3 regions of the Paenibacillus sp. GM2FR genome follow, and region 2 is predicted to be linked to each of the others. Evidence: riboswitches for the same ligand, from Rfam matches in the RefSeq annotation. Region 2 holds a riboswitch; each other region holds the start of a gene.
What was found. A riboswitch is a leader RNA that binds a small molecule or an ion and turns the genes downstream of it on or off. The one in region 2 is predicted to bind cyclic di-AMP.
Positions count from the first base shown of each region.

Region 1: linked by a shared signal. The riboswitch ahead of PAEVO_RS32955 (C40 family peptidase) and the one ahead of PAEVO_RS22905 (hypothetical protein) in region 2 are both predicted to bind cyclic di-AMP.
Region 3: linked by a shared signal. The riboswitch ahead of PAEVO_RS12580 (C40 family peptidase) and the one ahead of PAEVO_RS22905 (hypothetical protein) in region 2 are both predicted to bind cyclic di-AMP.

Region 1 covers NZ_MKZM01000014.1:53,094-63,783, forward strand. The annotation lists gene PAEVO_RS32940 (M1 family metallopeptidase) at 1-50, shown strand, start outside; gene PAEVO_RS32945 (hypothetical protein) at 62-889, shown strand; cyclic di-AMP (ydaO/yuaA leader) riboswitch at 1,238-1,377, shown strand; gene PAEVO_RS32950 (C40 family peptidase) at 1,381-1,854, shown strand; cyclic di-AMP (ydaO/yuaA leader) riboswitch at 2,247-2,386, shown strand; gene PAEVO_RS32955 (C40 family peptidase) at 2,392-2,865, shown strand; gene PAEVO_RS32960 (GNAT family N-acetyltransferase) at 3,003-3,503, shown strand; gene PAEVO_RS32965 (c-type cytochrome) at 3,665-4,021, shown strand; gene PAEVO_RS32970 (4a-hydroxytetrahydrobiopterin dehydratase) at 4,123-4,437, opposite strand; gene PAEVO_RS32975 (hypothetical protein) at 4,547-4,840, opposite strand; gene motA (flagellar motor stator protein MotA) at 5,032-5,832, shown strand; gene motB (flagellar motor protein MotB) at 5,816-6,622, shown strand; gene rluF (23S rRNA pseudouridine(2604) synthase RluF) at 6,735-7,439, opposite strand; gene PAEVO_RS32995 (ATP-binding protein) at 7,473-9,767, opposite strand; gene tadA (tRNA adenosine(34) deaminase TadA) at 10,130-10,624, shown strand.
Region 2 covers NZ_MKZM01000009.1:405,515-416,204, reverse strand. The annotation lists gene kdpA (potassium-transporting ATPase subunit KdpA) at 1-1,171, opposite strand, end outside; gene PAEVO_RS34930 (potassium-transporting ATPase subunit F) at 1,202-1,270, opposite strand; gene PAEVO_RS22905 (hypothetical protein) at 1,429-1,839, opposite strand; cyclic di-AMP (ydaO/yuaA leader) riboswitch at 1,970-2,137, opposite strand; cyclic di-AMP (ydaO/yuaA leader) riboswitch at 2,679-2,852, shown strand; gene PAEVO_RS22900 (hypothetical protein) at 2,986-3,447, shown strand; gene PAEVO_RS22895 (proline dehydrogenase family protein) at 3,508-4,428, opposite strand; gene pruA (L-glutamate gamma-semialdehyde dehydrogenase) at 4,632-6,179, shown strand; gene PAEVO_RS22885 (serine hydrolase domain-containing protein) at 6,247-7,659, opposite strand; gene PAEVO_RS22880 (polysaccharide deacetylase family protein) at 7,735-8,496, opposite strand; gene PAEVO_RS22875 (carbohydrate ABC transporter permease) at 8,493-9,329, opposite strand; gene PAEVO_RS22870 (carbohydrate ABC transporter permease) at 9,329-10,204, opposite strand; gene PAEVO_RS22865 (ABC transporter substrate-binding protein) at 10,368-10,690, opposite strand, start outside.
Region 3 covers NZ_MKZM01000008.1:2,830,650-2,841,339, reverse strand. The annotation lists gene PAEVO_RS12620 (ABC transporter permease subunit) at 1-781, shown strand, start outside; gene PAEVO_RS12615 (ABC transporter permease) at 794-1,702, shown strand; gene PAEVO_RS12610 (ABC transporter ATP-binding protein) at 1,718-2,722, shown strand; gene PAEVO_RS12605 (ABC transporter ATP-binding protein) at 2,719-3,708, shown strand; gene PAEVO_RS12600 (leucyl aminopeptidase family protein) at 3,747-5,207, shown strand; gene PAEVO_RS12595 (copper homeostasis protein CutC) at 5,237-5,923, shown strand; gene PAEVO_RS12590 (ROK family protein) at 5,959-6,912, shown strand; gene PAEVO_RS12585 (hypothetical protein) at 7,309-7,734, opposite strand; cyclic di-AMP (ydaO/yuaA leader) riboswitch at 8,098-8,228, shown strand; gene PAEVO_RS12580 (C40 family peptidase) at 8,232-8,708, shown strand; gene PAEVO_RS12575 (stalk domain-containing protein) at 8,935-10,209, opposite strand; gene PAEVO_RS12570 (2Fe-2S iron-sulfur cluster-binding protein) at 10,435-10,690, shown strand, end outside.

The DNA of each region.
Region 1 (10,690 bases), on a different contig from region 2:
TCAGTATTACCAAGCTTGTGGAGACGCTGTTCGGCAGCCTGTCATGGTGAGGGGGGAGCACATGAAAAGTTACGCAGGCCAAGGGTGGACCAGTGTTAAAGACCAGCTATACGTCTCGATTCTGCTCTTCTTATACCGTTTGCTGTGGGGATACTGCCTGTACCGACTCGTAAAATCGGCAGTCGTTCCCCTTCTGATGCGATATCCGGATTCTGCCCCTAACGAGCTCAGCCGTCTGTTATTCTTCTATGAGGGCGAGATGAGCCTAACCCTGAGCAGCACGGTCCACACCTACGGATGGCTTCTGGCCGGTTTGCTCCTGATCCGGATGGTTCTCACCCCGCTCATTCGGGCCGGCATCTTCTACAACCTTCACCAGGAAGCCAAGGGCGAGCGTGGTTTATTCTTCTTCACTGGCATGCGCAAACTGTGGAAACCTGTAACGCTATTCTATCTGATTGAGCTTATTCTCACCTTTGTGCCCGGTTACTGGCTTCTGCCCAAAATTCTTCCGATTCTGCTAAATGGGATTCAGGAGCCTGTTCTGCTCCTTCATGCACTGCCGTATGCCGTTGGCTGGTTCTTGTACGCCTATCTAATCCGCCTGTTATTGCTCTATATGCAGTTCGGGCGCACGGGAGACTTTGGTATGATCAGCTCTCTCCATGCGCTCTTCCGCCGCTTGGGCACGGCAGTGCTGTTATCCATCACCATCGGCGGATCCGCCTGTGTCATTCTGTTGCTCCTGAGCTCGGCTTCGCTCTTCTGGGCCGGGTTGATCGGCTTAATTATTCAGCAGGCCTCTTATTTTCTGAATGGACTTTTCCAAATTTGGGTAATTTCCGCTCAATATCATTTGTGGAGAGATTCCTCCTCATCGCATCCTTAATCGTTACAATTCGTTACCCTGAAATGATGAAACATGCTCGCGAATAAGCTGTAATCCGAAGTGACACGTTTCTATCCGGGTCTTGATTTTACAAAGAATAAGAGTTCATTTATCCTCTATATTACAAATTTCTGAGCGCCAAATTACAAAAAAACCTGTTTCCCCAAGATGGGGACAGGTTTTTTTGTTTAAAAATGATCTTTCCTCGTTTGCCAAATTGTTAATACTCTGCTAAAATAACGAATATGTTAGTAACAACTTTGTCATCTTTACTGTAACTTTTTGTTGGAACGATGTAAATTCGTTATCTATGTTGGAACGTCAGACGTCAATGAATGGGTTCATCAACATTTTAAGGAGCCGAATTCCCATAACGATATGGGAAGCGGGGGATCCGTTTTGGGTGAATTGATCTCGCAAGAGAGGGATCATAGGGGACCTTCAACCGAACCCTTAAGCTAACCTCGCAGGCAATGGAAGGAGCTTTTGTTTTGAAAAAGAAGTTAACGGCTGTTTCTCTAGGCCTCGCACTCGCACTCACATTAGGGACCGGAAGCGCTTTCGCCGATTCCAAATTAAATACTGCAATCAAACCAGCCATTGGTGTCTCTTATAAAACAGGCGGAACCACAACGAATGGTTTTGACTGCTCCGGATTCACCAGCTATGTTTACAAGAAGCTTGGCCTTAGCCTGCCGCGTACATCTGCAGCTCAATACAAAGTAGGTACGGCAGTATCCAAGAGCAACCTGAAAGCTGGCGATCTCGTGTTCTTCAACACATCCGGTAGAGGTGTATCTCATGTGGGTATATATGTTGGGAGCGGCAAATTCGCTCATTCCTCATCTTCGCGTGGTGTCATTATCAGTCCGCTAAGCCAGAGCTATTATGCCAACCGATATGTAGGCGCTAAGAGAATTATGAGTCAAAATACGTACAAATCTGTAGCTGTGAACTACAATTAATGTTGGAACTTTATTGATTTACTCTTACAAGAAAGCCCTGGGCTTATGAGATTGTGCCGATCTCATCCAGCGGCTTTTTTCTTTTGTTTATTCTGTCTATACCTTTATAACGTTCAGGACAACGGAAAAGTTCCCGCTTTTCGAAAAAAAATGAAATTTATTCTACAAGTTCACTTCACTTCGCCATGTCTTCACATCTTCTACCCTTTATATACCCTTCTCTCCCTTCATTAAACACCCATTTTGGAAAAATATTGATTTTATCCGATGCTTCGACGGCTAATGCTATTGAAAAATAGCGAAATTCACCAAGAAATAATTGCCAATCTCGCTTGCTGTCTGATAGAATGGACGCAGTAACAACTTTGTCATTAATGTAAGTGCTTTAATCATAGATTGCTATGCCGAATTCCCGGCCGAACGGGAAGCGGGGGAACCAACCCACGGGTGAATTGATCTTGCCGTCAAGAGATCATAGGGAACCTTCAACCGAACCCTCAAGCTAACCTCGCAGGCAACGAAAAGGAGCTTTCCATGCTGAAGAAAACATTATCGACAGCAGCCCTGAGTATCACGCTGTTGTTCACTTTGGGCGTTGGCAGCGTGTTTGCGGATCGTGCGCTGGATCACGAAATCGATAAGGTGCTAGGTACAAAATACAGCTACGGCGGCACGACCACGAGCGGATTTGACTGTTCCGGCTTCACCATGTATGTATATGCTAAACTCGGTCTGAAGCTACCGCATCAATCCGGCTCTCAATTCGACATGGGGACAAGTGTATCCCGTAAGGAGCTGCGCGCTGGCGATTTAGTGTTTTTCAACACATCGGGCCAGGGCATCTCCCACGTCGGCATTTATGTCGGCGATGACAAATTTGCCCATGCCTCCTCCAACCGCGGCGTGGTAATTAACCGCCTTTCAGAGGAGTACTATGATCAGCGATACGTGGGTGCGAAGCGTATTATGAGCAATGATAAGTATGAAGAGTCAACCGGTGAAACATCCTAAGTTATAGAGGCTAATCATCCTATACATACTGCTTGCCCGTTAAAGGAGCCCTTACCTCTCTTTGACGGGCTTTTTGATGTGACTTGAATATTCGTAAAATGGTTATTATTCATGCATACGATAGGAGGATTTCGCAAATGGATGCAACACCGATTTCATTTCACACTGTAATCATGCGTGAAGAGCACGCGGAAGAAATATGCGCCTGGACCTATCCTCCTCCCTATAATATCTATGGCTTTCTTCCCTGGGAGCAGATGAAAGGGCTTGAGGTGGAGTTTGGCGATCCGGACATTCGCCAGAGGCAGTACATCTCGATTCTGGATGAATGGGAGGCCCTTTGGGGGTTTGCCCAACTGTTTCCGATGCATGAGGTTACACGAATCGGACTTGGCATGCGGCCTGATTGGTGCGGGCGTGGAATGGGTAAACGGTTTATGCAGACGATTGTCCGGGAAGCCAGGCGGAGGCGCCCTGCCGACGAAATTGACCTGGAGGTGTTGACCTGGAATGAGCGTGCGATTCGCGCTTATCAAAGGGCGGGCTTTCACATCACCGATACGTACGAGCGGCTTACGCCAACGGGTAACGCCCTTTTCCATTGTATGGTGTATGAGCCCCCGGCAAATGAGGAATAGTAATCTTTGTCTATATGAAAAAGCACAATTTTGTGTACTTTTTATGAAGCCACGCCGTATAGTTGCTTTTTTTGTCACAACTGGCTATGCTGTCTATGGATGTTGGTTTATAATGGAGACAAGTGCAAAAGTGCAGTATACATAGAAGGGACGATATGACGATGCAAAAATGGATCATGAGCGGATTGTTCTTCGTCGCATGTGCGTTGGCTATTGCGCTGATGTTTACGCTCCCAGGTAAGGAACAGGTAGCTCAGGAAGAGAAGCCGACCATGCCGGAAGTGACTCTCGATGCTGCCGCAGCGGAAGCTACACTGAAAGCAAGCTGCATTAGCTGTCACGGCGACCAACTTCAAGGCGGCGCTGGACCGGCTTTGAATCAAGTGGGCGGACACATGGATGCGGACGCGATCTTCAACGTTGTAACCAAAGGTCGTAAGGGAATGCCTTCCTTTAAAGATCAACTTAAGCCTGATGAAATCGCAAACATCGCGCTGTACCTTGCTGAGAAAAAATAAATCAGCTTATACGCAAAACACGCCTGCACCTGGAGTTCTTCCTGGGGCAAGCGTGTTTTTACATATTCGGGACCTCCGAGGGGACTTACCGTCTTCCCCTTCTATTGTGCCGCCTTGCCATCCTTCGAACGACTCTTCTCATAGGCTTCGTTAAACTGCTGCGCTTCCTTAATATCCACAGCCGTGATGCCACCGTCGTCCCAAGAAGTGAGACGAAGTGTAACGACTTTATAATCTATGGTGATGTAGGGGTGATGTCCGAAAGCTTCCGAAATAGCTGCCACTTCATCAACAAAAGCGATTCCCTTCATGAAGGAGGAGAAGGTATACTTCCGTACGATCCATCTCCCTTGTTCAAATTCCCAACCCTCAAGCTTTTCCAGATGAGCCTCTACTTCTTGCTGCGTATAAAGCATCTTTTATCTTCCTCCCCGAAAAAAACCTATCTTAAAGCCGACTGACACGTAATATGGGCTATCTGTCATCTATTCTATTCTGCCCTGTATCTGTTGATAACTGGAGTGATTACACAAGGGCCACAAAAGCCAACTCTTCTTCACCGATCAAAATATGTATTCGATGGTTCGTCTGATCATGCATGACCACGCCGCTGCCAACGTTAATCACCGGCTCTGTGCCCAGCGCATAAAACAAATCCTCTGCCAGCGCCTCATGAACCTCATTTTGCTCGGCTTCACCCAGATTGCCCCAATCCTCAGCTTCCATTTCAAAGAAGACATAGCTGTCGGAAATTCGCCCGACCGCCTCGGTTAGTTCTGCCAGAATTTCGCCATAATCCCTTCCGTGCTTAACGCCCATCTTAATCACTCCTTTCCTTGCCGTACTTAGCTTCGTTTCCCTTCCTTCCATTATACCGGAAATTACAACTAAAAAAAAAAGCCCGACCTGACGATAAATAGGATAACGCCCCACATAAGGGGCCCGGTTCTCCATGAGAGCCGTTCTGACGAATGGATTCGTTATTTTATTTCTCACGGATGAGGTGTGGTATGGAAATTTCAACAATTATAGGCTTAATAATCGGTATCGTCGCGGTACTGGTGGGCATGATCCTGAAAGGTGCCTCCCTTCTCGCTTTGTATAATCCGGCAGCCTATCTAATCATTCTTGGCGGTACGGCAGCAACTTTATTCATCGGATTTCCGCTAGTCGAGCTGAAAAAGATTCCGAAGCTGGTCAAAATGACCTTCGTGAAACAGAATCTGATGGACAAAACGGATATGATCAAGCTGTTTATGGAATGGGCTTCGATCACACGCCGTGAAGGACTGCTGGCTCTGGAAACCAAAGTCGATGAGATTGATGACAGCTTCCTGCGTAATGGGATGCGCATGATCATTGACGGCAACGATCAGGAATTCGTACGTGATGTATTAATGGAAGATATTAATGCCACCGAAGAGCGCCATCGTTCCGGCTCATTGATCTTCTCCCAGGCCGGTATGTATGCACCTTCCCTCGGGGTACTTGGAGCCGTTATCGGTTTGATCGCTGCACTATCCCACATGGAAGATATGGGCGAACTCGCCCATGCCATCGGGGCTGCGTTTATCGCTACCCTGCTCGGTATCTTCACCGGTTATGTCATCTGTCACCCGATTGCGAATAAACTCAAGCGTCTATCCAAACGCGAGGTTGAAATCCGCCTGATGATGGTAGAAGGCCTGCTGTCCATTCAATCCGGTGTATCCACCATTGCAATCAATCAAAAGCTCTCCGTGTTCCTGACACCGTCCGAACGGGCTGAGCTCAGCGAGAGGGAGGCTGGTGCTAGTGAGCAAAAAGACTAGACACGAGCCGCATGAGGAGCATGCCGACGAATCCTGGCTTCTTCCTTACGCAGACCTACTGACCTTGCTTCTGGCCCTGTTCCTGGTGCTGTACGCCATGAGCGCGACGGATGCACGCAAATTTCAAGAAATGAGCGAAGCCTTCAGCGTTGCTCTTACCGGCGGAACCGGGGTGCTGGACTACAGCAAAACGGAATCCAGCGATGATCCGCCTAATATTAAGGATCATAAAGCGACATCACCTTCCGTTCCCGCAACAACACCTGACCAACGACGTGCAGAACTGATGCGTCAGGAGCAACAGGATCTGGAGAAGCTGAAGAAGCAGCTCGATAATTATATTAAGAATAACGGTTTAACCTCGGAGCTCAGCACCAAGTTGAACCACTCCCAGCTTGTCATTACGATACGGGATAACGCCCTGTTCCCTTCCGGTGAGGCCGTTGTGAAGCCGGAGGCCCGTAAACTGGCGAAGGCCATCTCGCAAATGCTTCACAAGTTCCCGGACTATGAAATCATTGTATCCGGTCATACGGATAATGTGCCAATCTCGAACAGCCGATATCCATCGAACTGGGATTTAAGCTCGGATCGGGCCTTGCAGTTCATGAAGATTTTGCTAACCAACTCGGAGCTGGACCCTAAACGGTTCATGCCGATCGGTTATGGTGAATACCATCCGATTGCCGATAACAATACCGCTGCTGGACGAGCGAAGAACCGCAGAGTCGAGGTATCCATTATACGTAAATACCAGGATAGCGCGACCTTTACAAGCGTGAATGAATAACTCAAAAGGGAACGGTCCCTACAGACTATAACACACAATAAACAACCGATGCATCTGGTCTCCAGATCCCATCGGTTGTTTTTGTTTAAGGTAATAGGAGTATTCCAGTCAGCTACTCGAGCCTGTAGTTCAGCAGCCGGCCAAGCTCTTCCTTCTCCTTCTCGTTAAGGTCGCGCCATGAGCCGATACGTTGACTGCCAAGACGGATATTCATAATCCGGATTCGCTGTAACTTTCGGACCTCATAACCAAAAGCGCTGCACATTCTGCGGATTTGACGATTCTTACCCTCTGTCAGAATGATTCGGAATACACGCTCGGACATTCGAGTGACCTCACAGGGCAGAGTCATCTCACCTAAAACTTTTACGCCGCTGGACATCCCGCTAAGGAAGGATTCCGTTACCGGGCGATCCACCGTCACAATGTATTCTTTCTCATGTTTCCCCTCGGAGCGAAGGATCTTATTGACGATATCCCCATCATTCGTCAGCAAAATCAGTCCCTCGGAGTCCTTATCCAATCGTCCTATAGGAAAAATACGCTCGTTATGACCTACGAAGTCTACAATATTGCCCTTAATATGCGGTTCGGTGGTGCTTGTAATCCCGACCGGCTTATTAAGAGCAATATACACATGTTGCTTCTTCTTATCCTGAAGCGGCTTTCCCTGGATACGCACATCGTCGCCTTCCTCTGCCTGGCTTCCCAGGACTGCCACCACGCCATTAATGGTAACTTTCCCGCTCTCCACCAGCTTGTCCGCTTCACGACGTGAGCAATATCCCGTTTCACTGATAAATTTATTGATTCTCAAGATGCCATCCCCTTATCTGTAACTACTTCTTGCTTATCCCTCAATTGCATTCCGCTGAACCGCAGGCAGAACCATGCTCACCTTGGTTCCTACTCCCACTTCACTCTCGATTTCCATCATACCCCGGTGGCCCTGAATAATACGCTGGCTTACCATCAATCCTAGCCCTGTGCCCGTCTCTTTATTTGTAATAAAAGGCTCGCCAAGATGCGGCATCAGATCTTCCGGAATGCCTTGACCTTCATCCCGAATATCGATTTGTACCCATTCGCCCTTCGGCCTTGAAAGGTCAATCCAGATACTGCCGCCATCCGGCATCGCTTCAATCGCATTTTTGAGCAAATTGATAAACACCTGCTTGAGCTGGTTCTCCTCACAGTGTACGTACGTGGGTTCATCAGTAAATTTCAATTTGAATTCGATACCGTACAAATGGGCTTGGCTGTCAAGGAATGAAATGACATCTCCCATGATGACTCGGACATCCCTTTCTTGGAAATGAATCGCCTGCGGCTTCGCTAATATCAGAAATTCACTGACAATGAGGTTAATTCGATCCAGCTCGGACAGCATTAGATCAATATGGTCCGGATTAACTTTGTGGGTCTGCTGCTGAAGCTGCAGAAATCCACGGAGCGTCGTAAGCGGATTTCGGATCTCATGAGCAACGCCGGCAGCCAACTGGCCAACGGTATTGAGCTTCTCCGAACGACGCAGCAGCTCCTCGATCCGATTGCGTTCCGTCACATCCCGAGACACGCTAATCATGGAGGTAACCTCACCGTTCTCGTCGTGCACCAGCGAGGTGCTGATACTGACCTCGATCGTGCTTCCATCTTTGCGAAGACGGACCGTCTCCACCGGAGGAAGCCGTTCACCGGCCCGCAGGCGGCGGATGCGTTCCTTTTCTTCTTCCTCTTTGGCCGGAGGCACAAGTGCAAGCTTCCGTCCAACCACTTCGTGCGCCTTCCAACCATACAATTGCTCAAACGCTTTATTCACACTAATAACCCGTTCATAGGTATCGGTTGTATGAATGGCATCGGCTGTCTGATTAATGACCGACTCCAGATATTCCTTAACGGATTGATTCTCATCGACCATTTGCTTCAACTGGCTCGTATAGTTACCCAGATTACGTGTCATCGCATTGATTCGACCCGCAAGCTGCCCCAGCTCGTCCCGGCTGCTTACCTCCAGCCTTCGATCAAAGTGACCATCCGAGACATCGTTTACCGTCCCCAGGATGGCCTGAATCGGCTTGGTAAAATACCCCGCAACAATATAACTGCCGAATATCACGATTTCCAATAAAACCAATGAGATGGCCACAAGACTGATCATCTGCTCCCTCATTACGGAGGAGATGGCTTCATAATCCATGACAACACTGATGACACTGGTCGGTTTATTTTCAGATACGATGGGGATGAAGCTTTTTAGCACCTTCTTATTATTGATGGTACTGACAAACACCACATTATCGCTGGTAGAAACAGCCCTCTTCACAGCTTCCGCATCTTGGTCCAGGCTTCCATAGTCGTAGGTGCCGAATGTAATGGGACGATTGCGAAGCTTGTGATGAACGTCATCCGTTCCATCTTCTCTCATATATTCATTGCCAAACGTTTCAGGGTTGATGCCTGTTACTTCCAATATTCGCGGATTCGACTTCAACGTTTCCTTCACAACCGTATCCGGGCTTGTTATCTTCACAAAGTCCTTGATATTCGAATTCCTTATGTAGGGATCAATGATATAATTGCGCTTGCTATCGTAATAGTATCCCCATTTATCAATGAATTCCGGATTGGATGTGGAGAACTCAAACGGTCCTGACCAAAAATGATCGGCGCGCTGACCCTCGGAAACGGATACGACTTTACCATACTGGAACAATTCTTGAAAAGCCGTATGCCAGTACCCCCAGTTCTTTGTGGAAAGACCGATTTCATCTTGAGAGGAGGATCGGGCAACAACGATATCATCATTCGTCCGGACCAATAGCGAAATGTGGGTGACGCCGATCTCCTTACTCAATTCCACCAATTGCGAATTGGTTATATTGTTAATATCCGGATCCAAAGCTTTTGCCGCATTGACCGCGGCCACCTTCAGCATATCACCGAATATGTTATCCACATATGCAGAACTAAAGCCGGTTTGCTGGACCGTGATGGCAATCTGCGTAGCGGCCATCACCATTTTGGTTTCACTATCCTGCTGCAAATTTTCCTGGGTCGTGTAATAGTTCAGCGTAATGTTGAGCAGAAGAATAAATAATACCGATATGGACATGATCATCGATAATTTCGTCTTAATCGACAAGTGGCATCTTCACCTTTCTGCTGTCACATAGACGACTTGCGAATCTAATACCCTCATGATACCTTGATCAGGAACGTTTGAAAAGACAAGCGACTTGATGACTATATGCTTTTTTCCACAATCGCATTGCTATTGAAATAGGGAATCCTTACAATATAAGAGGCCATTCCAAGTAAAACAAACAACGTATCCACAGATTGCGCACAAATACACAACTTATCTGGGGATAATGTGTATAACCTTGTGTATAATATTTTAGTTATCCACAATTTTGTCCACAACATGTTAACAAACGAATAAATGTTCGTTGAACATTGGGTATAAATACAGGGTTTTAACGGGCTGTGAAAGGAGACTTTAGTTTGATATCAAATTCAATAGACCCACTGGCTGTGGATAACGATAATCATGAACGCTGGATGAGAGAAGCCATCGCGGAAGCACAGAAAGCCGAAGAGCTCGGTGAAGTTCCAATCGGCGCTGTCATCGTGCGGGGTGATGAGATTATTGGCCGTGGTTACAATTTGCGTGAAACGACTCATGATGGTACGGCCCATGCCGAGATGGTAGCGATCCGTGAAGCAAGCAAACATCTTGGAGCTTGGCGGTTGCTCGACTGCCGGTTGTACGTGACGCTGGAGCCCTGTCCCATGTGTGCAGGAGCGATCGTCCAATCCAGGGTCCCACAGCTGATCTATGGCACTGGCGATCCCAAAGCCGGTTGTGCCGGCACACTGATGAATTTGCTTCAAGAGCCGCGTTTTAATCACCGGACTCACGTGGTTGAGGGCGTGCTGCAGGAAGAATGCGCATCCCTACTCACCCAGTTCTTCCGACGTTTGCGCGGGAAAATATGATCCTTATGTAGAGAAATATGTATAGAAACGTAAAAAACCCGGCCATGACGGCCGGGTTTTGGTGTC
Region 2 (10,690 bases):
CCGCCAGGATCGCGTACATGAGCATGTTCATCAGGCCGACACCTTTTCCGCCAAAAACGGAATTCAGCATCATCAGGGACAGCGGCGTAATCCCGCCGAGCGGCGTGAGCGTATCATGCATGTTGTTAACCGACCCGGTCGTGGCCGCGGTTGTCACCGTCGTAAACAGGGAGGATTGGGCGATCCCGAACCGGACCTCTTTGCCCTCCATGCTGCCCTGCGAAACGTCGATGCCCAGGCGGTTCAACGCCGGATTGCCGTTGGTTTCGGCGGCATAGTTCAGCGACAGGAATCCGATAAATAAGGTCATCATTACCGAAAAAATAATCCAGCCCTGTTTGCGGCTCTTGGCGAACAAACCGAACGTATACGGGAGCGCCGCCCCAAGACTCCACATGCACAGAATTTCGATCACATTGGTCAGCGGGGACGGGTTCTCGAATGGATGCGCCGAGTTGGCTCCCATAAACCCGCCCCCATTGGTGCCCAGATGCTTGATCGATTCGAGTGCAGCCACCGGTCCTACCGCAATTTGCTGCTCGCTTCCTTCCAGCGTCGTGACGCTGAGCGTAGGCTTCAACGTCTGCGGTACCTGCAGCGCCACCAGCACCATCGCAATGATGAACGCGGCCGGGATGAATACCCGGGTATGGGCCTTAACGAAGTCCTCAAAGAAGTTGCCGACGGTCGTGCCCTTGCTGGTTACCGCCCGGATAAAAGCAATCGCCACGCACAGCCCGGTCGCGGCGGATGTAAACATCATCATCGTAATGACGGCCATCTGGGCCATATAAGACAATCCCGACTCCCCGCTGTAATGCTGAAGATTCGTATTGGTCATAAAGCTGATGATCGTGTTGAACGACAAGGTCGGTTCCATATGACCGATACCGTTCGGATTCAGCGGCAGCACCTTTTGCAGCCGCAGAATCAAGTACCCCGCCGCAACCAGCACGATATTCGTTAACACAAAGCTGACGGCATACCCTTTCCATGTCATCCCTTTGCGTTCTTTCAAGCCGATCAGAGCAAAAATCGGTTTCTCCACCCAGAAGAACCATCTGTCCGTTCCATTGCTTTCATTGCGAAACACCTGGTATAGATAAGTTCCCAGCGGCTTGACCAGCAGCACCAGAACGAGTATAACGATGGCAATTTGTAAAATGCCCATGACGAATGCCTTCCTCCTTCAGCCGTTTCCCTAGAATTTTTCAGGGTGAATCAGCGCATAAATCAAATAGAGAAAAATAAAAATCGTGAATATCAACATGATCATCACGGCTGATCAGCCTCCGGTTCCGAAACCACACGCCCGCACCAGGACATAAACAGCATGAGCAGTCCGTAGGTTCCTCCCAAAATAAGCAACATAACTAAATCCTGCATGAATACAACCTCCCGAAACTCGTTGTGAAATCAGCCAAACGCTTAACTGCCAATAGACGCTATGAGAAAGGCCACGTGACGATGGTTCGTATGAAGCACCACATCAGCACCCAACCCTTTGTATATCAATCGCGGATTGCTGGAATGGGTGATCACATAAATCGACTCTGCGGTCCAAGTCCGGCAAATCCGTAAATAGCGACAGCACAAATTCAAGCTGCTTTCGAACAGAAACACCTTGCTGACGGAAAACTCGGGAATGATCCAGGTTTGCTCGTCTCTTGTATCAATCAGAATAATGTGTTTGCAGCCCAGATCCAGCAACCTCTCCTGCTCAGCCCGGTTGTTGGCTATGGCCGCAAACGAAACATGTTTTTGAATCAACTGGCGGACGAATTCCTCCCCGGCCTTGTTCGGCGCGGATACCAGGATGAATTCCTGCGGTTTCTCCATCTTCTTTTCTCCTCCTAAGGTCAGAAAGAGAAGGCAACAACAAAGAAGCCCGTGGAAAGAGAAGAACTCTTCCCGCAGGCTCCTTAATAGGACACGGTGAAATACACCATGGCCCAAGTCCACGACAATCGTTGCCTCTCTCGATACGCTTACGAGGTTAGCTGACGGATTCGGGCGTGAGAGTCGCCCTACCCATAGACCGTTATCTTGTCCATGGGATTCACCCCTGAGAGATAGATTCATCTCCCGACTGGTTCCCCCGTTCCTTTTCCATTCAAGGACTCAGCGAAAATTGAAAACGAGTAGCATGTTATTCTATTAGCCATTGACTAAACATCCAGGTCCAGCAAAACAACACAGCATCAGGTTCGAGCGGTGAGAGTCGCATCATCCTGCAATTTCAGTGAAGGCCTATGGTGCCTTCTCCCGAGATTCGATCCATAAAAGAGCCCAACTGAGCTCTCACACTGTCTGTAGGCCTTCATGGATCGGCTGCCCATTTGCCTGTCTCTGATGTCCGTCAATTCATAGTTCGTATCATACGTCTGGCCCTGCAGGAAGTAAATGTGAGCAAAAACACATGTGGCGTTATGTCGAACAGGAACGGACCAATTCCGGTCCATTATCTCCAGAATACTGCTCTATACTATGTATTTCTCTTGTTTTCTTATATTTATCGTAATCTATCGAGATACCGAGATTTTGCCATGATAATAGATGACACGACCCAATGTACACGTTTTCTTTTGCGGTTTTTATCGATTTTCGGAATGTATCCGTCCCATATGGCCATTTACTTTTAGATTCCTCCGGCGTATGATTCATCCATCTATTCGAAACATTCATTTACGCTGAGCTCCCGACAGATCGGGAGACGGGGGAACCAAAATCGCCAATGGGGCTTCTGTTGGTGAACGGGGTGAATCCGCAGGCCTGATGGTCAGGCGCTGCGGTAGGGTGCTCTCAAGCCCGAATCCGTCAGCTAACCTCGTAGGCGCGTTTTGAGAGAGAACACCACCCGAGCCTTAAGCGGAAGCGGCCACTGGAGTAGGGCCTCTAACGATAAATAGGCCTGGAGAGCGGGGTATCTCTGCTCACCAGGCCTTTTTGCCGTGCATATAACATTCCTATAAAGGAGCGTAGATCATGACGAAACTCATCGAGGCCGCACTGGCACCCGTCATCGAAACCGCATCGCCTGTAATATGTGAAGAGCCCATCCGCAACATGGAGATGTTCCGTTTCGACCAGAGCTCGGCTGAACGCTTTATCCCCTCGAGCGATCAAGGCTGCAACTGCGGTTTGTTTAAAATCAGCTGCGAAAACGCGGCCGGGTATGCCGAATATGCACTGCCAAGCACGGGAGAGTTCGCGGATCTGGTCCGCTGGGCATCCGTCTTTACAAGGCTGAGAGGCATGCCCGTGACGGAGGCCGTTCGCTATGCCCAGAAGCAGCAGCAATGGGGATCTGTACGGATGCAACTCGCCGTATCGGCCCTCGCCGATCTGGAGGCCAATCTGCAACAGCACATCACCCGTAAGCGGTTAGGTAGCCTTCCGCTGGAGCGTTCCTACCTAATGAACTGCTCGGAGGCGTATTATTTCTAGGACGACAGCTAGAAAGAGCTACCGTCCTCGCTTCCATTGCAATTGGTTGTTTTCCCCCGCTCACTTGAACATATTTTTGAGCACCATCATCAGGTTAGCCGGCTTCTCTGCCAGCCGCCGGGTGAAATACGGGTACCACATCGTTCCGTAAGGCATATAACACCGGATGCGGTAGCCGTCCTGCGCAAGCGCAGCCTGATCGTTCATCCGCAGCCCGTACAGCATCTGAAACTCAAATTCCTGTTTGTCTATGCGGCTCTGCTCGGCAAACACCTTCACCCAGTCGATGATGTGGTCATCGTGCGAAGCAATCGCGACGTAGGCGCCCTGATCAAAATGCATTTTGATCAATTTCTTATAGTTGTCAATAACCTCCCGCTTCTGCTGAAAGGCAATGGTTCCAGGCTCTTTGTACGCCCCCTTCACCAACCGCAGATTAACACCGGCATGCATTAAATTCTTGACGTCCTCCTCCGTACGGAACAAGTAGGCCTGCATCACAGTCCCCACATTGGTCAGCCCCTCTTGATGGAGCCGCAGTGTCATGTCAATCGTGGCCTGGGTGTACGGGGAATCCTCCATATCCAGACGAACGAAGTTCCGGTGCTCTTTCGCCTTTTTCGCCACCAGCTTGATGTTCTCGTAAGCCATCTCGGGGTCCAGTGCCATCCCCATCTGTGTCGGTTTCAGCGATACGTTCGATTTCACTCCCCGCTTGGCAATCCCTTCCACAAGCTTCAAATACTCCTCCCGGTACCCGGCCGCTTCATCCAGCGTCGTGATACCCTCCCCCAAATGATCGAGCGTGACGAGAATGCCCTTCTCGTTCAGCCTCTCAATTTCATCCAGCGCCTCATCCAAGGTATCGCCGGCTATGAATCTGCCCGCCAATTTCCGACCGTACTTGATCGACAACCACTTCACGAATTTATTACCGGACACCGTCAGGATCACTTTACGGTAAAGCTCGGTTCCGTCCATGCGTGCGCCCCCTTTGCAAAAGGTAAACCAAAATGCACTCTATCTTAACTCATATGCAAAAATCATGACGGCATGCAGGAAGACATACATATCTAACATAGAGCTTCTCACCAGAAGATCCTAAACACCCCACCATGATGCATTCAGCAGCTGGACCATAGACCTTAAGCTTCGATTCATATCATGTTAAGGAGGGGCCTCCCATGCGCGTACCTTTTCGGAACGAACCATTTATGGATTTCAACAACGAGTGGAACAACAAGTTATACGATGCGGCGTTATCCGGAGTCGAAGCCGAGCTTGGCCAATCGTATCCCTTGGTTATCGGCGGTACCAAAATCTATACGGAGCGTACCGCACAATCGGTCAATCCGTCTCGGAAACGTCAGGTCATCGGCATTGTATCCCAAGCCGATACCGAGCTTGCCGAACAAGCTATTCAGACGGCAGCGCGTACCTTTGAGACGTGGAAGCACACCGAGCCGAGCGAACGGGCACGATATCTGTATAAGGCAGCTGCGATCATGCGGCGGCGCAAGCTCGAGTTCTCCGCGCTGATGACGCTGGAAGCCGGCAAAACGCGTGCCGAGGCGGACGCGGATACGGCCGAAGCGATCGATTTCATGGAATTCTATGCACGCGAAATGCAGCGTCTAAGCGCGCCCCAGCCGTTGACGGTTCACGAGGAGGAAGAGAATCATCTCTATTACATCCCGCTTGGCGTCGGCATCGTCATTCCGCCGTGGAATTTTCCGCTCGCGATTATGGCAGGCATGACCACAGCAGCCATCGTCTCGGGTAACACCGTTGTGCTGAAGCCAGCGAGCACCACGCCGGTCATCGCCGCCAAATTCGTGGAGCTGCTGGAAGAAGTCAGCCTGCCTCCGGGCGTCGTCAACTTCCTGCCGGGACCGGGCCAGGAAGTGGGCGATTATCTGGTGGATCATCCGCTGACCAGGTTCATCAGCTTTACGGGATCCCGCGACGTCGGACTGCGGATTCAGGAACGCGCGGCCAAAACGCAGCCGGGGCAGCGATGGATCAAGCGCGTCATCGCCGAAATGGGCGGAAAAGACGCCATTATCGTAGACAGTGAGGCGGATCTGGATCTCGCGGCGGATGCGATCACCGCTTCGGCATTCGGCTTCTCCGGCCAGAAATGCTCCGCCTGCTCCAGAGCCATCGTGCATAAGGACGTCTATGATGCCGTACTGCAGAAGGTCATCGAACGCTCCAAGAAGCTGGTGATCGGTTGTCCGACTCACGCCGAGATTCAGGTAGGGCCCGTCATCGACGATAAGGCCTATCGTAAAATTCTGGACTATATCGAAATCGGGAAAGGTGAAGGCACGCTGGTACTCGGCGGTTTGCCTGGCGATCCGGAGGGGTATTTCATACAGCCGACAATCTTCGCGGACGTGGCCAGCACCGCCCGTATTTCCCAAGAGGAGATCTTCGGCCCGGTGGTGGCCTTCACGAAGGCCGCCTCCTTCGACGAAGCGATCCAATTCGCCAACAATACTGACTACGGGCTGACTGGCGCGGTGATCTCGAACAACCGCGAGCACCTGGAGCAGGCGCGCCGCGATTTCCACGTCGGCAACCTGTATTTGAACCGGAAATGCACCGGCGCCTTGGTGGGCACCCACCCGTTCGGCGGCTTCAATATGTCCGGGACCGATTCCAAAGCCGGCGGGCGCGATTACCTGCTCCTGTTTACGCAGGCAAAGGCGGTGTCGGAGCGATTCTAATTACGGCATGCAAACAAACCTCTCCATGACGATGGAGAGGTTTTTAATGTATCTTGGTTTATTGGCTTCACGCCGTAACCTTGCCCTTAATCTCCCGGACCACCTTGCCCTGGAACGATTGATTCATCCAGTACGCAAGATGAATGCCTTCCTCGTCACCGAAGGTGCATTCCGTGGTTAAGTAGAATGGCGTCTCTGTCAGTCGGATGGTCAGCTCCAGCGTCCGATCGTCCTTCCAGGTCATGGAGGCAGCATACTCGTTATCCGCCATCATGATCAGTGAGGTGGTTCCCGACTTCCATTCGCCCCTGCCCAAGGCAATCGAGTTGACGCCACGTTCCCCCGCAAGCTCCATCACCGCGCCATCCTCTTCAAAACGAATGGAGAACGATTGCAGCTTCTCCTCATTCTCTTCGAGGTCATATACGATCCCGGAGACGTCCTTCTCGACCGGGGATGCCGCCTCTTCGCTTGGCGGATCCAGCTTTAGCGCTTGCAGCGTTCCAGTAAGAGAAGCCTCCGCTCCGGTATCGGCCGGCAGGGCATCAGATCCCATCGCCGGCTGCAGATGCTCCCACACTTCATTCAGCACGGCCTGCATGTCTCCTAGTCCGGAGGTAATCGCAATCACCGCATCCTGATCTGGCAGCACGACGCAATATTGCCCAAATGCGCCATCACCGCGGTAGGCCCCGTGGCGGCACATCCAAAATTGATAGCCGTACCCTTCGGTCCAATCCGAAGAGGAATCCGCAGGTCCGTTGGATATCTGCTTGGAGGTTGCCTCTTCAATCCACGCTTCCGGAATCAGGCGCTGGCCTTCCCACACCCCCTTCTGAAGATAAAGCTGACCGAACTTGGCAATGTCCTCGGTCTTCAGCTTAAGTCCCCATCCGCCGGTGTTGATCCCCTGAGGACAGCTTTCCCAGGTGGCTCCATGAATGCCGAGCGGCTCAAACAGACGGGGCTGCAAATAATCCAACAGCGTGATGCCGGTGACCTTCTGCAGAATTGCCGAGAGCATGTAAGTCGCTGCGCTGTTATATACAAAGTGTGTGCCGGGTTCATGCTCAACCGCTTGTTTAAGAAAATCGGCCGCCCAAATATCGGACGGCATGGCAGGCTCCTGGGCGTGTCCCGTTCCCATGATCAGCAAATCACGAATCGTCATCGCGGACAGATTCGGCGAGGGATCTTCAGGAGCGTATTCCGGAAAGAAGCCGATCACCCGATCCTCCAGCGCAATCTGTCCCTCTTGGGTCAGCAGTCCGATCGCGGTAGAAGTAAAGCTCTTGCTTAACGAGAACAGCATATGCGGTTTGTCCGCCTGATACGGCTTCCACCAGGCTTCCGCTACGACATGTCCATGCCGTACCAGCATGAAGCTGTGGAGTTCAAGCTGTTTCTCCTGAATCGATCCGATAAAACGTTCAATGGACTGAGATGAGATTCCTTGGTTTTCGGGGGTACTTCTTGGCAATAATTGAACCGTATTCATGTTCATCCTTTTCCGCCTCTCCCTGTATAACAAGATAAATTCATCATGACCCTTCCATTATACACCAGGCAATGGTAACGCTTCATCATATCGTATAGCACGAAAACCCAGTCGCTCACTAATGTCATTCAAGTCTTCCCGCGCAAGAAAGGAAGCCTCCTGATCGCGTCCTCGCGCCAGCGCTTCCCCATCCACTTGAGCATTGCCGCACTGCACCATTTCCTCCGAATACCGTGCCGGATGGGACAGAAAGAAGTACTGGTCTTCCGTCAAGCCGCCAAGAACCCTTTCAAACGACTCGATCCCGTCCGGAACGCCGCCCGGGAAGAAGTTGTAATAATAGCGATGGTTGATAAGTCCCTTCGCTTCCATCCAGCGGTCCAGCTCTTCTTGCAGCCCGGGTATGAAGCGCTCCGGCAGCATATGAGAATCGACATAAGAAATGTTGAAGCCTGCTGCGGTCAGTTTATCAAGCTGCGCTTCGCACTCTAGAAGGATCTCCTGCAGCGATGGCGGATGATCCTGGAACAGGATCGGGTCCTGATAGAAATATCCCGCCCGATCGACAAGCGAAGGAACCTGTTCCTTCGCGGCAACAGGTCCCCAGCGTACGTTATCCCATTCCGCATTCAGCGTCATATGGAAGCCGAAGCAGATGTCCTTGCGATGCGCCAACAGCTGCGCGGCCTCGGCAAGATAAGGACCGGGCGCCATGATAGACACGTTTTTAATGAATCCGGCCTCAACCGCCCGGGTAATCGCAGCATTAGCGGAACGGCTGGAAGCATAATCGTCGGCCCTCGTAATGATCCGCCTCATTTTACCGCACCTGCCGCAATCCCTTTGATGATGTATTTCTGCGCGAAAATATAGAAAATGACAACCGGAATGATCGTCAGCGTCAAACCGGCCATCGCCTGGTTCCACACAATCGTGAACTCCCCGAAGAAATAGAAGGTCGAGAGCGGAATCGTTCGCAGCCCTTTATCCGACAGCGTCAGCGATGGAAGCAGGTAGTCGTTCCACAGCGCGATGACGTTCAGGATCGCGATGGTCACGCTGATGTTCTTCAGCAGCGGGAACACGATTCGCCAGAACACGCCCAGCTTGGAGCAGCCGTCCAGCGTAGCTGCCTCCTCCAGCGCAACCGGTACGGATTTGATGAACCCGTGGTACAGGAAGACCGCCATACTGGACGTAAAGCCGACGTTCATATAGATCAAACCCTCATGGGTGTTGAGCATCGGAATGTGCAGATTGGTGCGAATCCAGTCCATCACCTGCATCAGCGGCATCATCAGCGTTTGGAACGGAATCAGCATGGTCGCCACGAAGGTAAAGAAAATAACTTTGCTCAGCTTATTATCCGTCCGCACCAACATCCATGCCGTCATGGATGCGAGCACGATGACGATAATCACCGAGATGACGGTGACATACAGCGAGTTGCCCAGAGCGGTGAAGAAATTCATTTTCTCCATCGCGGATTTATAGTATTCAAAGCTGAAGGAAGAAGGCAGCGCAAGCGCATTCTCATACAGCTCGGCACGATCCTTAAACGAGTTGATCAGCATGATGAAGACCGGAGACAAGAAGACCAGCGCAGCGAGGAACAGCAGGATATCGAGCAGCCATTTCCCTGATTTCTTCATTACATCTGCACCTCTCTTCTCTTCGTGATGATGACTTGCGTCAGCGTGAGTCCGGCCACAATCAGGAAGAAGATGATCGCTTTCGCCTGACCTAATCCATAATTACCGTAAGCAAAAATCTCATTGAAAATATTCATCGCAAACATCTCCGTTGCATTGCTCGGACCGCCCTTGGTCAACGACAGGTTCACGTCGTAGATTTTGAACGCACCAGAAAGCGTCAGGAACAGGCAGATCGTGAACGAAGGCATTAACAGCGGGAATACGATGCTCTTCAGACGCTGCCACAGGTTGGCGCCATCGACCTTGGCCGCTTCCATCAGCTCATCCGGAATCCCCTGGATGCCCGCGATGTAAATGATCATCGTATAACCCGCCAGCTGCCAGGTGAATACGGCGACGATGGCGTACAGCGCAAACTGCGGATGCAGCAGCCAGTTAAAGAACACGCTGTCAAATCCGGTCTTTTCGCCCAGGAAGCTGAAGGCATCCGTAAAAATAAACTGCCAGATGTAACCCAGAATCAGGCCGCCGATCAGGTTCGGCATGAAAAACATCGTCCGGGCCGCATTTCTCGAGCGGAGCTTTGTCGTCACCAGCAGCGCAAAGCCAAGACCCAGAATATTGACGCATACCAGTGCGAGCAGCGTGAATTGAACCGTATGCCAAGCCGATGACAGGAATCGGTCGTCCTGGAACAGCTGAACGTAATTGTCGAATCCTACGAATACTTTGGGATTTGCCGGAATGCCGTCCCAATTGACGAAGGAGTACACAATCCCGATAATGAACGGGATGAGAACCACGGTCGTGAAAATAAACAGAAGCGGCACCGTAAACAGGGCAAACCAGGCTTTATCCTTTCTTTTGCTCATAATCCATACCTTCTTTCCGTTCCGGATGATTCCCGCAAGGCGGCATCAAACCTTGAATTCGTGTTAGAAAAAACAAAAGCCTAACGCTCATCATCAGAACGTCTGAGGCTAGGCTTTCGTTTTCATGGAATTGTTATATCAGATGACGGTCGCTCGGCCTCGATTATTTCGATGCTTTCGCCCACACTTCATCCAGCTTCTGCAGGAACTGCTCGCCTGTCATGCCCGGATTCATGAAGTACTCCTGCGTAGCCGGAGCCAGGTCATTGGTGATGATTCCTGATGGGAAGTAGTTCAACGCCCAAGTGATCGTCTCACCCTTCGTTGTTGCTTCGTGCACGGCTTGAGACAACGGATCCAGATCGCCTGCTTCAATATTCGTTAAAGCCGGAATGAATTTGAAATCGTCTACGATGGCTTTCTTGCCGCTGTCGCTGGTAAAGAGCCAGTTCAGGAAAGCGTTTGCGGCTTTGACTTCCTCAGCAT
Region 3 (10,690 bases), on a different contig from region 2:
CGGGATTCGAGAGCAGCTAGGCTTAAACTTGCCGCTATGGCAGCAGTATGTGAACTACATGAGTGATCTGTTGAAGGGTGACTTGGGTGTATCCGTTACTTCCGGTTTGCCGGTGACGGACATGTTGGAAAGCCGCTTTTTCCCAACGATTGTCCTGACCTTTACCAGCCTTGGCTGGGCACTGGTCATTGGTCTGATCATTGGTATCATATCTGCCGTCAACCGCGGAAAATGGCCGGACTATATCGGAATGTTGACTGCGATATCCGGTATTTCCCTGCCAGGTTTCTGGCTTGGTCTTGTACTTATTCAAATTTTCTCCGTTGAGCTGGGCTGGTTCCCGACAGGCGGTGTCGACAGCTGGCAGTCCTATATTCTGCCATCCTTTACGCTGGGGGCAGGGATTATGTCCATGCTGGCAAGATACTCCCGTACTTCGATGCTGGAGACGATGCGTGAGGATTATGTCCGGACGGGACGCGCGAAGGGTCTGCGGGAATTCGTCGTTGTCGGCAGACACGCGCTGCGCAACTCCCTGATTCAGGTCGTAACCGTTGCTGGGCTGCAGTTCGGATTTTTGCTGGGCGGTTCCGTTATGGTTGAGACGGTATTCAGTATTCCTGGCATGGGGCGTCTCTTGGTAGACTCGATTGCGTTCCGGGATTATACCGTCATTCAAGCGCTTTTACTGCTGTTTGCAGCCGAATTTATCCTGATTAACCTGATTGTCGATTTATTGTACGGTGTACTGAATCCAAAAATCCGGTATGCATCGAAATAGGAGGGGGAACCCATGAGCGACAATTCAACAGTGACGGTCCATTCCTCCGTACCGGAGGATACGCTTGCGAAGAGTCAGGCAACTGGCAAATTCAAAGCGTTTACGTCTAAATTCATGAAGCAAAAGCTTGCCGTTATATCAAGCGGATTTATCTTGTTATTGTTAGTGCTGGCGGTGATCGGTCCGCAAATCGTTCCGTATCCTCCGAATGAGCCGAACTATGATGCGATGATGCAAGGCCCGTCGGCTGCCCATTGGGCAGGTACGGACGAGTACGGCCGTGATATTCTGAGCCGCTTGATCGACGGAACAAGGTTGACCATGGCGGTCAGCTTAAGTGCTGTATTTATATCCGCCATTCTCGGTACGATTCTTGGTCTGATCAGCGGTTACTATGGCGGCTGGATCGACCGTCTCATTATGCGGGGAAGTGACGTCATGTTCTCATTTCCTGACCTGCTGCTTGCCATCGGGATCGTGGCGATTTTGGGACCGGGCTTATCCAATGTGGTGATCGCGGTGGCGGTCTTCGGGACGCCGTCGTTTGCCAGAATCATTCGAAGCGTGACACTCTCCGCGAAGGAGTCTTTATATGTAGAGGCAGCACGGTCCATGGGCGCCAAGCATAACCGGATTATCTGGAAGCATATTTTTCCCGAGACGGTTCCCAGCATCATTGTGAACGTATCGATGAGAATCGGCGGCGCCATTCTGGCAGCTTCTTCGTTAAGCTTCCTCGGACTTGGAGCCAAGCCGACGGAACCGGACTGGGGCGCCATGCTCAGCATGGGGCGCGATTACTTGAGCATTGCACCTCATATCGTGTATTATCCGGGACTTCTCATATTCCTGACCGTGCTTGCATTTAACCTGATCGGTGACGGACTGAATGATGCCCTTGATCCGAAGACGAAAAACTAATAGGGGGGATAGATCGTGACGCAAACATTGCTTGAAGTAAAAGGTCTCAAAACCGAGTTCAAACGCGATGGCTCATCCGTGCTTGCCGTAGCAGGAGTGGATTTTCACATCAATAAAGGCGAAGTGCTCGGGCTCGTTGGTGAATCCGGATGCGGCAAAAGCGTAACCTCCCTGTCCATCATGAGGCTTCTTAAAGATACGCCCGGTCGAATATCCGGGGGCTCGGTAAGCTTTGAGGGCAAGGATCTCGTGCAAATGTCGGAAAAAGAAATGCGCCGCTATCGCGGAAATGAGCTGGCCATGATCTTCCAGGAGCCGATGACGTCGCTGAATCCCGTCCTTCGTATCGGGAAGCAGCTGGAGGAAGCCATTATGCTGCATTTGGGGTACAGCCGCAAGAAAGCGCGGCAGCATGCCATCGATTCGCTCCAACTTGTTGGTATTCCGAGAGCCGATGAGGTTGTGGATGACTATCCGCACCAATTGTCCGGCGGCATGCGGCAGCGGGTCATGATTGCGATGGCGATGTCCTGCAATCCGAAGCTGCTGATAGCGGATGAGCCGACCACAGCCCTTGATGTTACGATTCAGGCTCAAATCCTGGATCTGATGAACCGACTCAAGACCGAACAGGAAATGGGCATGCTGCTCATTACCCATGACCTTGGCGTCGTCGCGGAAATGTGCGACCGGGTGGTTGTCATGTACGCAGGCAGAGTCGTGGAAGAGGCGACAGTCGAGGAATTGTTTGAGAATCCTCAGCATCCGTACACCAAAGGACTTATTAACTCGGTGCCTAAGCTTAGACAAAAGGTGCGCCGTTTGGAATCCATTCCAGGGAATGTGCCGGATCTAAGGAACATGCCGAAAGGCTGCAAGTTTGCTCCGCGTTGTCCGTTTGTGATGGAGCAGTGCCTCTCTCAGGAGCCGGAGCTTCTCCCTGTCGCACATGAGGAACATCGTAAGAGCCGCTGCTGGCTGACACAAGAAGGTCACTCGAAGGGAGGAGAAACCGCATGAAAGAAACACCTCTATTAGAAGTAAAGAATTTGCAGAAATCATTCACGGTGAAAAAGGGGTTCTTCGGTACATCCAAGCAGCTTCGTGCCGTGGATGGCATCTCCTTCGCAATCCATAAGGGCGAGACCTTCAGTCTGGTTGGCGAGAGCGGCTGCGGCAAATCGACCACCGGCCGCTTGGTAACCCGTCTGCTGACGCCGAATAGCGGCGAAGTGATTTTTAACGGAACCGATATTAGCGGATACAACGAGAATCAGATGCGGCCGCTGCGGAAAGATATGCAGATGGTCTTCCAGGATCCTTATGCTTCCCTTAATCCAAGAATGAAGGTCAAAGAACTGGTCGCGGAGCCCTTGCTGATTCATACCAAGCTGAGCACCAAAGAGAGGGATAAATTGGCTTGTGAGCTGCTGGAAACGGTCGGACTGAACAGCTTCCACGCCGAACGCTTTGCCCATGAGTTCAGCGGCGGGCAGCGTCAGCGGATCGGCATTGCCCGAGCGCTGTCCGTGCGTCCGAATCTGATCGTGGCCGACGAGCCGGTGTCCGCGCTGGATGTTTCCATCCAATCGCAGGTGCTGAACCTGCTGCAGGATCTTCAGGAGGAATACGGCCTGACTTATCTGTTCATCTCCCATGATCTCAGCGTGGTTGAGCATATCAGCGACCGGATCGGCGTCATGTATCTGGGCGCGCTCGTGGAGACGGCTGATAAGGATACGCTGTACGATCGCCCGCTGCATCCTTATACTCAAGCGCTGCTGTCCTCGGTGCCCGTTCCGGATCCGAAGCAGAAGAAGGAACGGATCATTCTGAAGGGCGATCTGCCGAGTCCGGTGAATCCGCCGACAGGCTGCCGCTTCCATACACGCTGTCCATCCTGCATGGAAGTATGCAAACAGATCACGCCTGCTTACCGTGAGGTTGAGCCAGGGCATCAGGTGGCATGCCATTTATATGACGAAGAAATCATGAAAAACGCATAACGGTGTTGATTCTCTTATAAAGGAGGGAAAGCCTCGATATGAACATCACAATCGATGAAGCTTCATTGGCAGAAACTTCGATATATGTGGTTTATGAGGGCGAGGAGTCTCATTTTCGTTTAAAGGAATCTCGTAAACATAGCATGACGCTAACGTGGTTCTATGGCCGCTCCGATCAAGAAGCGGACGATCTCGTTGTCGGCATGGGGCAGCGTTCGAACCTCACGTTGGAGCAAGTGCGCAGAACGGGCGCTTCAGCCGCGAGAGCGCTGCTCAAGGAGAATAAATCAAGCGCAGTGCTGATCCGCGCAACAAACGGGGATGGCAGGGGTTCTTCCCGGATTTCGGAGGAGGAAGAACTCCAGGCGTGGGTTGAAGGCTGGATGTACGGATTATATCAATTCAATAAGCATCGCGGGGTCACGGCCAATCTGCAAGCCCTGTCCCTAAATCTTCGACAAGAAGATTGGCAGGGGCTTTCCCGTAAAGACCTGGAAGCCATCATACAGACGGCAGGAATCCGAATCGAAGGGACGCAGCTCACTCGAGACTTGGTGAATGAATCTCCGGAAACGTTAAACCCGGAAGCATTCGTTGCAGTGGTCGAGGATCGTTTCAAGAAGGCACCCGTTCAGCTTCATGTGTATCGCGGACAAGAGCTCCATGACCGGCAGATGAACGGACTAATCGCTGTGGGCGCTGGAAGTAAATATGAGCCTGCCTTGATTGAGATTTCCTATAATGGAGTGGATTCCGAGAAGGGGAGCCCTCATATCGTGCTCATCGGCAAGGGCGTAACCTTTGATATGGGCGGGATGAACGTCAAAATTGGCCGAGACATCAGTGATGCCCGTATGGATATGGGCGGCGCTGCAGCCGTCGTGGGTGCCATGGATATTCTGGTATCGCAAAAAGCTCCGGTACGAGTAACGGCGCTGATAGCCGTTGCGGATAATTTATCGGGACCGGATGCGATGCTTCCTTCTTCCGTCGTTCACTATCCGAATGGCTTAAGCGTTCAGGTCGCGAATACGGATGGGGAAGGAAGGTTGATCATTGCGGATGCCCTGCTGCACGCTGCGAATCTTGGCGCAGATAAGGTGATTGATATCGCAACCCTCACCGGTAATGTCGGAGCCGCACTGGGCTTGGAAATTGCGGGTATCTGGGGCGATCAACAGATTACGGCCGATTTGGTTGAGATCGGTGAGCGTAACGGAGAGCGTCTATGGCCTATGCCGCTGATGGATGAGTACGAATCGGATCTTAGGAGCGATTATGCCGATCTGAAAAATGTCGGTACGTCAACGTTGGCAGGCGCTATAACGGCCGCGCTGTTTATCCGGCATTTTGTGGCCGATTCCATGAAATGGGTGCACATCGATATGGCGGGCACGGTCCAGTATAAACGGGAATTCCCCCATTCCGCAGCGGGGGCTACCGGATATGGCGCGAGATTGTTGGCGGATTATGTGGAGAAGCAGTTTCTCCATGCTTAAAGAATCAACTTCAGTAAGGAGTGACGACGATGCTGCTTGAAATTATCGCAACATGCGTGGATGATGCCATCACGGCAGAGAAGAATGGCGCGGATCGTCTGGAATTAATCACGGCGATAACCGAAGGCGGGCTTACGCCGGGAATCGGGCTCGTTGAAGAGGTTGTGAAAGCTGTTCAGATTCCTGTTCATGTCATGGTCAGACCTCATAGCAGATCCTTTGTGTACAACGAACATGATATTGCTACCATGATCGCGGAGGTTAAGGCGATCCGCAAGGCAGGTGCAGCTGGCGTAGTGCTTGGTATGCTGACCCCGGAACGGAAGATTGACGAGGTCTCCTTGGTCAAAATGCTGGAATGGACAGGTGATATGCAGGTCACGTTCCATCGGGCCTTTGATGAATTGGAGGATCAGCTCGAAGGGCTGCGTACCTTGCAGAAATACCCGTCCGTTACCCGCGTCCTAACGTCGGGAGGACCGCAGCCTGCACCGCAAGCCATCCCAAGAATTCGGGAGCTTGTAGAACAAACGGCAGGCAGTGAGCTGAAAATATTGGCTGGTAATGGCCTGAAGTGGGAAATCATACATGATTTTATCGACCAGACCGGTGTGAGCGAGGTGCATTTCGGCTCAGCCGTCCGGTACGGTCGATCAGGGCTGAAGCCCATTGATCCGGTTGAGCTGCGATCATTGGCTGACAGCTTACATCAATAGAAGTAGCAAACCTATCGGAAACAGGTGAACAAAAATTGCAAACCGTATGGAATAAACAGCAAGAATTTGTGGTTGGCGTTGACCTTGGGGGTACGAAGATCGCGGCAGCGCTCTTTGATTCCGAAGGACAGCTGCTGAACCGGGAGCAAATGGAGACAGCGGGTGCGCGTACGGCCGAAGAAGTGGTCGCGAGAATTACGAACATGATTCGCAGCGTGTCGGGCGGCCACCCGCTTCGAGGCGTAGGCATGGCTTCACCCGGAACGGTTAACAGCCGGGAGGGGATCGTCATTCATGGTACGAATCTGCCGGAATGGACCAATGTTCCTCTCAAAGCTTGGATGGAACGCGATCTGCATACGGAGGTTCAGGTGCTGAATGACGCCAATGCAGCTGCATGGGGAGAGTATGTAAGAGGTGCCGGAAGAGGGTCGACGAACATGATATACGTGACGCTAAGCACAGGCATCGGTTCAGGCATCGTGCTGGACGGGAAGCTGTTCCTGGGCAGCAGTTCTTTTGCAGGGGAGCTTGGGCATCATATCATTGATCCGAGCGGTCCGCAGTGTAATTGCGGCAGCCACGGCTGCTGGGAGGTATTTGCTTCAGGAACGGCCATCGGTTTGGCAGCATCCCAGCGGATGCTCACCCAGCCCAGCGTAATTTCTAAACTGGCCGCAGCCGAGGCCGGCGTCAACGCCAAGCATGTATTCGAGGCTAAACGTCTTCATGACCCCGTCGCTGTGGAGGTCATCGATCGTGCTATTTATTACATGGCGCTTGGTCTGGTTAACGTCATTCACAGTTTTAACCCCGATCGCATCGTGATTGGAGGGGGAGTAAGCAGAGCAGGCGAGCTTCTATTCCCGCAGCTGCGGGAAATGACAGATAAGCTGGTCATGCCATCCTATCTGGGTACGTACGAAATCGTCCCTGCAGGACTTCGGGACGATGTGGGTCTGGTTGGAGCTGCGGCCTTGTTCCAGTAGCCTATGTGTAAAGAGAACGTTACGGATAGGATAAAGAATGAAATAGAAGTTAGATTGAGAGCGTTTGGATCGGCAACCTAGTTTCATGTTAACCGAGCTTAAGCGAATTTGACAAAAGCCGCCCTTCAAGGGCGGCTTTCCAACTATTTATGGAGAGAGCGGGAAACGGAGCGATCATTTTTTTCGTTATAAGTCCGTAACATGTGACAAGTGATAGGCGTGAACCGTAAGCCGTCATCCGTTTTCACTGGAGGCGAGTTTTTGGTTTCCTGGTTAGGTTTGTTTGTATCCGACAAACAATAAGCGGTTGCTCGCACTTTCCCGCCCGCCGGCGGAAACCGCCGGCTCCAAACCCGCACGTGGAGTGACCTGCAGGCTTGGAGCCGGCGGCTGCCGCTACTCCATGTACTTCGATGCGTCAAACGTAATCATGGACGTATGATTGGCATGTTCAATCAGTGAAGAGAGCTTGGTTACTTCGCGTTCCTTCTTGCGCGCTTGCGCCTGATAGGCTTCCGGATCATATAAGGCGACGTTGAACAGCGTTACGGCACCGTCTCCGCTGCCACGGCTGCTCTGCCGCTCCAGCTTCTTGCGGGAGCCGAGATGAGCAAGCTGTCCGATATCGCTGCGTATCTGTTTGGCCAGCTCGATCGCTTCCATGATGGTCATGTCGGAGCCGTTCCAGCTAATGGTTTGCGTTGTATTGGAGATGGCCATCAGCAAATCCAGCTTTCTGTAATCCGCCGCGGCGGCTTCGATCTCTTCCGTAATGGCATCCACGCTGCGTGCAGGATATTCCCGCCGTTTCCCCTTTTTCAATGATCGTGCTGCTGTTATTCAAGCGTTCCGACATCAATTGATTCATGAGACGATTGATTGCTGCCCGGACAGCCAAAGCTTCAGCCATCGTAATTTGAATCATAAGTGATCGATCACCTCTTTAATTTCATTTCTGAATATGTAAACGTATAAATCTGTTAAAAGTTGCTAGATTACTAAAAAAAGCAGTTCGAACAGGAAAGCAGAGTTACATAATTGTCATGACTGTGTGAGATGGTTAACAAATGGACGCCCGAAATTAACCATCTTTACGACAGTTCCAAACATAAAACGATAGATTCTTAGGATATTATTGACAGCATCCTTGCTTGTATACTATATTAAGAGAAGGTTACAAAACGTTAATGAATTTTGCCGAATTTCGTTTGTGAAAACGGGGGAACCGTCTTGGGTGAATTACTCTTGTATATAGAGTATAGGGAACCTTCAACCGAACCTTTAGCTAACTCCGTAGGCATCGAAGGAGAGAACATATTTTGAAGAAGTTTGTCATCACTTTGCTAGGGTCTGCAATTATTTTTTCTTCTGGTGCCGTATCAGCATTTGCTGATCAACAACCGAATTTTCAGTATCAAGTGAAGCAATTGGTAGGAACTCCATACAAATGGGGCGGAACGACTACCAGCGGGTTTGATTGCTCCGGATTTATTCTGTACATGTTTAGAAATTTTGATATGGATCTTCCACGCACTTCCCAAAGCCAGGCTAAAGCCGGTGAACATGTGGATCGCGAAGATCTGCGGGTCGGAGATTTGGTATTCTTCAATACAAGTGGCAGCGGAATTTCCCATGCAGGCGTTTACATTGGTGATGGACAATTTGCGCATGCTTCCAGCAGCAAGGGAGTCAGAATCAGCAAGCTTAGCGATTCATATTACGAGCCGCGTTATGTCACGGCGCGTCGTGTGTTGAGTCAAGAAAACTATGCGAAGCTGGTAGGAAGCGCAAGCTAAATGGATTAATTGCAGTTTAGGATTCGATACATAACCAGAAAGCCTGACAAAGGGATGCCCTTGTCAGGCTTTCTTTTTTTAGATATCAGAAAGTATAAACTTCGAAAGCTTGTGACTTCCTGATATCGCAAGAAAAACATCTATTAACTGCGGTCTGTCATCTGTGAAAGTACGTCGATAGACGTTTTTCTTACGATAAGTCTATCATCCCACAGAGGTTGTTCGGTTACTCCTTAACGACAGAGGCATTCACAGCAGCTTCTATTCCATTATTATAGAGACGGAACAAGCCAAGGCGCCAGAAAGCAGCACCTTTCAGATCATAACGCTTGGCCAAGCCGAGCTTATCGTCAACGGAAGTGGCGGTTTCACTGCTTAAACTGATGCCGAGCAGGAGCTTCTGCTTCGGGACACCTGCTTGGAGTGCCAACTGGATCGCTTGGTCCACCAGACTGTTTGGTTCGGGAACCTGAGATTTGGTTCCGACCGGATTGTACTGATAAGCCATAACGATGAGATCATCAGCGATGGAAGCCAGCGTCTTGTAATCATAGCCTTTGTAGGCGCTATTCAATGGCGGGACCGCTAAGGACAGGGCAATGTCATTTGGCAATGCCACCTTCAATTGCTTGACGTAATCATTGAGCAGCTTCTGCTGCTTCACGGCATCCAATTTAAAACCGAGTCCTTCAAAATCAAGCACAACGCCGCCGAACCCGTTATCGGCAACCGCGGTTGTGATGCCTTCAATGGACTTTTCGCGCAGACTGCTGTCGCTCAGGACTTTGGTTAATTCTCCGTTTCCGTCCAGAGCATAAACCATAAGGTACGGTTTAATCTCCTGATCCGCCGCATCCGCAACAATCGATTGCGGGGTCACGTCGCCGGCCGCCCCTGGCAGACGATACTCGTCGCCTTGAAGCGTAAACTGGCCATCACGATCGATGCGGCTCCAGCCAAAAGCGACTGAATTCATGGATCCCACGAGATCCCGTTCTTGGAAAGATTGCAAAGCATAGAAGGCTCTCAAATGCATTTCGCGCTGGGGCGATACGAGAGAGACCGTGCGAGTCGCCTGATTCCAGCCGACGTCGACACCGAATTGGCTGCTGAAAGAGCTAAGCGGGATCAGCACGCGGCCTTCCCGTTGGACTGGAGGAGCTGCAAGCTTTACTTTTTTACCGTTGACGGTCGCCGTCGTGCTTCCCACCTGAAGCAGGACTTCCGTCGTTTGACCTTTCACCTTGCCTATAGCCTTGACGGTTTGCGTCTTGCTGTTCCACGTGATCTGAATGCCCAGTGCTTCACCGACCGTCCGGAATGGAACGTAGGTGACCCCTTTGTCTACCCGCGGAGCCGCATCGAAGGTTAGTGTCACATCATCCAGCTTTACCGAAATGGCAGGCTCAGCATGTACCTGACCGATATGGGGTGCGGTTCCGATAAAGGATAAGGCAAGAGCGGCAGCGACAGCTGTTTTTCCTATTCGTTTATGCAGCATGCTTTTGTATTTCCTCCGATCCATTAAATAATAGAATGATTTCATAGAATATGGAATTTGGTCTAGCATACGCTAGTATAGCAAAATTTTCATAGAGTTCCAATTCCGTGATGTCAATGTCATAGAATAGATAAGAGTAAGCATGTTGATTTTTTAAACTTTCCAGTATAATAAATGGAGGATTTCTTACATAACCTGATGATTACATGCATAGGGGGATAACGCGTGTTTAAATTCTGGAAAAACAAAAAGGGCGGGGGAGATAAATCGTTGAACCCGGCAGCGGAAGAGATGATCGAAGCCGTACCGGATCCGATCATTGAGCTTACAGGCCGCGAAGTTCAGCGCAGCGTGGCTCCCGTTCTAGGCATGACGGTGCTTGACTTGGCCGAGCGGAATGACGTCGACTGGAACTCTTTTTGCAAAAGAGGAACTTGTGCCCGCTGCCGCTGCATGGTGGTGGAGGGAATCGAGTATTTGT